2 regions of the Gordonibacter sp. RACS_AR49 genome follow, and region 2 is predicted to be linked to the other one. Evidence: predicted binding sites of a transcription regulator. Region 2 holds the regulator's gene; the other holds the start of a gene.
The links. The regulator HrcA, encoded in region 2, represses chaperone genes, less so after heat shock. The targets are predictions, from matches to a motif close to TNTTAGCANNCNNNNNNNNNGNNTGCTAANA.
Positions count from the first base shown of each region.

Region 1: groES (co-chaperone GroES) is a predicted target of HrcA. The motif match lies at 1,296-1,326, and genes of this name have one in related genera.

Region 1 is NZ_JAIUDM010000001.1:383,667-387,075, reverse strand. Features, by position in the region: gene LB310_RS01660 (sensor histidine kinase) at 1-144, shown strand, start outside; gene LB310_RS01655 (response regulator) at 141-896, shown strand; gene groES (co-chaperone GroES) at 1,407-1,694, shown strand; gene groL (chaperonin GroEL) at 1,736-3,376, shown strand.
Region 2 is NZ_JAIUDM010000013.1:44,198-47,606, reverse strand. Features, by position in the region: gene dusB (tRNA dihydrouridine synthase DusB) at 1-189, shown strand, start outside; gene hemW (radical SAM family heme chaperone HemW) at 193-1,302, shown strand; gene hrcA (heat-inducible transcriptional repressor HrcA) at 1,461-2,474, shown strand; gene dnaJ (molecular chaperone DnaJ) at 2,534-3,409, shown strand, end outside.

The DNA.
Region 1 (3,409 bases), on a different contig from region 2:
ACGGACGGGCGCGGCCACGGCATTGCGGGAATGGCCGAGCGCGTGGGGCTTCTGGGCGGCACGTTCGCAGCCGGCCCGCGCCCGCGCGGCGGGTTCCGCGTGGAGGCGCGCATTCCCCTGGGAGTGGATAAGGAGGCGTCATGATCGAGAGGCATCTGCGAGAGGCCCGCTCGGCGGCGGGGGAGGTGCCGGCCCGCTCGGCGGGCGAGCGTCCTCTGCGCTTAGTGGTGGCCGACGACCAGGACCTCGTGCGCAACGGGTTCCGCCTGATCCTGTCCTCGTACGACGGCTTCTCCATCGTGGGGGAGGCGCGCGACGGCGAGGAGGCCGTGGAGCTCGCCCGCCGCCTCGTGCCCGACGTGGTCCTCATGGACATCCGCATGCCGCGCCTGAACGGCATCGAGGCCACCCGCGCCATCACGGACGATCCGGCGCTCGCCGACGTGCGCGTGCTCATCCTCACCACGTTCGACATCGACGAGTACGTCTACGACGCGCTCGCGGCCGGGGCGGGCGGCTTTCTGTTGAAGGACGCCGAGCCCGACGACATCGCCGCCGCCGTGCGCGTGGTGGCGGCCGGCGACGCGCTCATCCAGCCCTCGGTGATGCGGCGCCTGGTGGAGACGTTCGTGCGCATGCGCCCTGCGGCCGGTGCCGGCGTGGCCGCAGGGGAAGGCGGCAGCGCGTTCTCCGCGCTCACCGAGCGCGAGCGCGAGATACTGGTACAGGTGGCCCGCGGCATGACGAACGACGAGATAGGCGCCGAGCTGTTCATCTCGCCCGCCACGGTGAAGACGCACCTCGCCCGCATCATGGCGAAGCTGGGCGCCCACGACCGCGCACAGCTGGTGGTGAGGGCGTACGAGGGCGGCCTCGTGAGGCCGGGCGAGCGCTAGCATCGGTCACGGCGCGGCGGCATGTGCGGCCGCGCCCGTCGGTCGGCGATTGCACCGCAGCGCCGCGAAGCGATCGTGCTGCCGCCTCGCGTCCGCTTCGCAACCCCGCCCGCGCCGCCTCGTTCGCGCTGCAGAATCGTCCTGCTCCCGCTCCCGCCGCCCTGCAAGCGCCGCCCGCGTCTGTGCTGCAGCGTTACGCCGCGCCCCTTCGCAACTCCGCCCGTGCCGTCCCGCGCCAGCCTCGCCGGCCAATCCCCAGACCGTTTTTGTGCAAAAGCACAAAAACTTTCAGGAGTCCATCGAACGAATTGTGGCGATTATGCAAAACCTCAGTCGAGGGCACTGAGATTTCCTCAATTTTGCTTGCATTCGCTAACGAGGCTGCTATGATAACGCAATGTTTAGCACTCGTTACCTATGAGTGCTAGCAGTCACCGCAACGGAGTGGTTAAATAGCAAACGTGCTACAACCAGTTTCGGACAAGAGACGGACGAAAGGAAGGCTACGTTATGAACTTGAAACCATTGGGTGATCGCGTCATCATCAAGCAGGACGAGGCTGAGGAGACGACGGCATCCGGTCTGTATCTCGCTACCGAAGCGAAGGAGAAGCCCCAGACGGGCACCGTCCTGGCCGTGGGCGAGGGCAAGCTCGACAAGGACGGCAAGCTCATTCCCGTGCCGGTCAAGGAGGGCGACAAGGTCCTGTACGGCAAGTACGGCGGAACCGAGATCACCGTCGACGGCGAGGATGTCATGATCCTGCGCGCCGACGACCTGTACGCGGTGTTCGCGTAAATCGAAGCAACCCAAGCTAACGCTGAAAGGATAGGCACACTATGGCTAAAGAGATCAAGTTCGAGGCCGACGCGCGCAGCGCGCTCGCGGCCGGCGTCAACAAGCTGTCCAACGCCGTCAAGGTGACGCTCGGCCCCAAAGGCCGCTACGTGGCGCTCGAGAAGTCCTACGGCGCCCCCACCATCACGAACGACGGCGTGACCGTGGCCAAGGAAGTGGAGCTGGAGGACCCGATCGAGAACATGGGCGCCCAGCTGGTCCGCGAGGTTGCCGTGAAGACGAACGACGTGGCCGGCGACGGCACCACCACCGCAACGCTGCTGGCCGACGTCATCGTTTCCGAGGGCCTGCGCAACGTGACGGCCGGCGCCGACGCGCTGGGCATCCGCCGCGGCATCCAGAAGGCCACCGACGCCATCGTCGACGCCATCAAGGCCGACGCGACCCCCGTGTCCACCAAGGAGCAGATCGCGAACGTCGGCACCATCTCCGCCGGCGACGCCGAGATCGGCGAGAAGATCGCCGAGGCCATGGACGCCGTGGGCAACGACGGCGCCATCTCCGTGGAGGAGAACGCCGCCTCGTTCGACCTGGAGCTCGACATCGTCGAGGGCATGCAGTACGACCGCGGCTACATCTCGCCGTACATGGCCACCGACATGGAGAAGATGGAAGCCGTCCTCTCCGACCCCTACATCCTGCTCACCGACCAGAAGATCACCAGCATCCAGGACATGGTCCCGCTGCTGGAGGAGGTCATGCGCTCCGGCCGTCCGCTGTTCATCGTTGCCGAGGACGTGGAGGGCGAGGCCCTGGCCACTATCCTGCTGAACAAGCTGCGCGGCACGTTCAACTGCGTCGCCATCAAGGCCCCCGGCTTCGGCGACCGCCGCAAGCGCATCCTGGAGGACATCGCAGCCGTCACGGGCGCGCAGGTCATCGACAAGGACTTCGGCATGACCATGGCCGACGCCACCATCGACATGATGGGCCACGCCAAGACGGTCAAGGTCACGAAGGACACCGCTCTCATCGTGGACGGTGCCGGCGACAAGAAGAACATCGAGGACCGCATCCACCAGATCCGCGCCGAGCTCGAGCGCGTCGACTCCGACTTCGACCGCGAGAAGCTGCAGGAGCGCCTGGCGAAGCTGTCCGGCGGCGTGGCCGTGCTCAAGGTGGGCGCCGCGACCGAGTCCGAGCTCAAGGAGAAGAAGTCCCGCATCGAGGACGCCCTGCAGGCGACCCGCGCGGCCGTGGAAGAGGGCATCGTCGCCGGCGGCGGCGTGGCGCTCGTGGACGCGCTGCCCGCGCTCGACAACATCGCGTCGGTCGACAAGGACGAGGAAGTCGGCGTGGCCATCATCCGCAAGGCGCTGGAGGCCCCGATGCGCGCCATCGCCCAGAACGCGGGCTTCGAGGGCAGCGTCGTGGTGGAGCGCGTGAAGGGCATGGGCAAGGGCGAAGGCCTGAACTGCGCCAACGGCGAGTACGGCAACATGATCGAGATGGGCGTGAACGACCCCGTCAAGGTCACGCGCACCGCGCTGCAGTCCGCTGCTTCCGTGGCGGCCCTCATTCTCATCACCGAGGCCACCATCAACGACATCCCGAAGGACCCGGATCCGGCGGCCCTGGCTGCCATGGCCGGTGCTGGCGGCGGTATGGGCGGCATGATGTAAGACCCTCCGGTTCCGGCAGCCGCCCGGCCGCCG
Region 2 (3,409 bases):
CGGCTGCTCTCGCGGCGCGAGGGGAAGAACATCGTGCGCATGCGCAAGCACGCCATGTGGTACCTGGCCGGCCTGCCGGGCGCTGCCGCGGCGCGCGCGAAGATCAACGCCTGCGTGTCCGTGGAGGACTTCGACCGCGTGTTCGACGAGCTGCTCGCCTTGCTGGGCGAGCATGAACAGGAGGGCTAGACCATGCCGCACGACCCTTATCGCGCCCTGTACCTCCACCTGCCGTTCTGCGTGAGGCGGTGCGGGTACTGCGACTTCGCCACGTCTGCGGTGCCGGGCGACGCGCCGGAGATCGACGCGTACGTGGAGGACCTCTGCCTGCAGCTACGCCGCAAGGCGAAGGAGGGCGAGCTCGGCGCGCTCGAGACGGTGTACGTGGGCGGCGGGACGCCGAGCCACATCGGCCTGGCGCGGCTGTCCATGCTGCTGTACACGCTGTCGCTGTCGATGCACCTCACGCCCGAGGTGGAGTGCACGATGGAGGCGAACCCCGAGAGCCTGACGGAGCGCATGGTGCGCGACGTGTGGGCGCTCGGGGTGAACCGCCTGTCCATAGGCGTGCAGAGCTTCGACGACGAGGTGCTGGCCGTGCTCGGGCGCGCCCATTCGGCCGACGACGCGCGCCGCGCCATCGAGGCGGCGCATACGCGCTTCGAGAACGTGAGCGTGGACCTCATGTGCGGCATTCCCGGCCAGAGCGCCGGGAGCTTCGAGGCGAGCGTGCACGAGGCGGCGGCGCTCGGCGCGGCGCACGTGAGCGTGTACCCGCTGGCCATCGAGGCGCACACGCCCTTCGATGCCGCCGTCCTTGCCGGCGAGCTGGAAGAGCCCGACGACGACGTGGAGGCCGCGCACATGGAGATCGCCGCGCGCGTGCTGGCCGAGGCCGGCTACGAGCGCTACGAGGTGGCGAGCTACGCCCGCCCCGGCTTCGCGTGCCGCCACAACATCGCGTACTGGACGGGCGTGCCGTACCTGGGGCTCGGCCGCTCGGCGGCCACGATGACCCAGAACGCGGAGCGCCGCATGCGCGTGCAGGACGGGCAGGTGACCGACGACCTGGACGCGCGCGGCATGGCCGCCGAGGACCTCATGCTGGGCATGCGCATGACCTGCGGCGTGTCCGACGAGCAGGTGGAGGCCGCCGCCGTCCTGCTGCCCGACGCCCCCGCCGCGCTCGCGGAACTGGAAGGGGAGGGCCTCGTGGAGCATGCGGGCGGGCGCTGGCGCCCCACCGACCGCGGCTGGCTCTGCGGCAACGAGCTCTACGGGAGGCTGTTCGACTTGGCATAGGGAACCGGCGCACGCGCTTCTCCTATGCAGTAACCGTCAAGTTTCTCCATAATTTCTCGCTGTTGTTAGCACTCTCGGCTTTCGGCTGCTAATATGATGCGTTACTATGGTTCGGGTTCGGGGAATGCCGACGGGCGAGAGAGAGGAAGGTGGAAGGCGTGCTATCCGATCGCAGGCAGCGGGTGCTGGCCGCGCTCATCGAGGAATACGTCGCGCGCGCCCTGCCGGTGGGCTCGCGCACGCTCACGGAGCGCTACCAGCTGGGCGTGAGCCCGGCTACCGTGCGCAACGAGCTTTCGGTGCTCGAGGACGGCGGCTACATCACGCAGCCCCACACCTCGGCCGGACGCATCCCCACCGACCACGGCTACCGCGCGTTCGTGGACAACCTGCTGGCCGCCGACTTCACGGGCGAGGACGAGCGCTACCGCCCCGTCGTGGACGAGCTGCGCCGCAGCGCGAGCGAGCTCGACGCGCTCTTGGAGCAGACGTCGTCGGCCCTCACGCGCCTCACCGACTGCCTCTCCATCGTGCTGGCGCCGTCGGTGCTGAACCTGCACATCAAGCAGCTCTCGCTCATCTCGCTCAACGCGTACCGCGCGCTGGTGGTGCTCGTCACCGAGGACGGCCAGGTGTTCAACCGCCAGATGGAGTTCGCCGAGGAGGTGTCCTCGGACGACCTGGCGCGCGTGCAGGCGTTTCTGGGCGACGTGTTCACGGGCAAGTCGCTCCAGCAGATCGAGGACGGCCTGGGCCAGGGCATGGCCGAGGCGTTCCGCGACCCGCTCGTGCGCATGGCGCTCGACGAGGTGCTGTCGTGCCTGCAGGAGAGCGAGCTGTCGCGCGCGCACCGGCTGGGCGTGAGCTCGCTTCTGACGAAGCCCGAGTTCAGCCAGTCGCAGGCGCTGCTGCCCGTCATGCAGGTGCTCGAGGACGACACGGTCATGCTGCATATCCTGGACGACGCCGTGCGGCAGGGCGACGGCACGCCCAGCGTGCGCATCGGGCGCGAGAACGACGCGGCGGAGCTGGCGGGCGTGTCCGTGGTGGCCAGCCGCTACGGGCGCGGGGAGTCGGCCGGCGTCGTGGCCGTCATCGGGCCCACGCGCATGGACTATTCCAAGGTATTGCGGGCGGTGCGCATCGCGAGCGCGGCGCTTCAGGACGTATAGGGCTTGCACGGCGCCCGCACGAGGGGGCGCCGTCAAACGAGGAAGGTACTGCAAGAGCAATGGCCAAGGATCTGTACGAGGTTCTGGGCGTTTCCAAGAACGCCACGGAGAACGAGATCAAGAAGGCGTTCCGACGCCGCGCGCGCGAGCTTCACCCCGACGTGAACAAGGCGCCCGACGCCGAGGACCAGTTCAAGGAGCTGAACGAGGCGTACGACGTGCTGAGCGACCCCGGCAAGCGCGCCCAATACGACCGCTTCGGCACCATACCGGGCGCGGCCGGCGGCGGCAGCCCCTACGGGGGCGGCGGCTACGTGGACTTCGAGGACCTGTTCGGCGGCGGCTTCGGCATGGGCGACATCTTCAGCTCGTTCTTCGGCGGGGCCGCGGGCGGGCGCCAGCAGCAGCGACGCGAGGGCCGCGACATGGGCGTGGGCCTGCGCGTCACGCTGGAGGAGGTGGCCGCAGGCGCCAAGAAGGAGATCGTCTACGACCGCCTGGCGCCGTGCCCCGACTGCGACGGCACGGGCCTCGGACCCGACGGGCGCGAGGTCACCTGCCCGGACTGCGGCGGCCAGGGCCGCGTGGTCTCGGTTCAGCACACGTTCCTCGGCGACATGCAGACGGCCACCACGTGCAAGACCTGCAACGGCACGGGCCGCTCGGTGGAGAACCCGTGTCCGGAATGCGAGGGCCAGGGCCGCGTGCCCGACCGCCAGCGCGTGACCGTGGAGGTGCCGGTGGGCATCCGCGACTCGCAGCAGCTGCGCCTGTCCGGGTTCGGCGAGGCGGGCATGCAGGGCGCGGCGCCCGGCGACCTCATCGTCACGGTGCGCATCCAGCCGCACGAGTTCTTCGAGCGCGACGGCGATCACCTGCACGCGCGGGCGAACGTGTCCATCGTGCAGGCCTCCCTCGGAGCCGAGATCGAGATC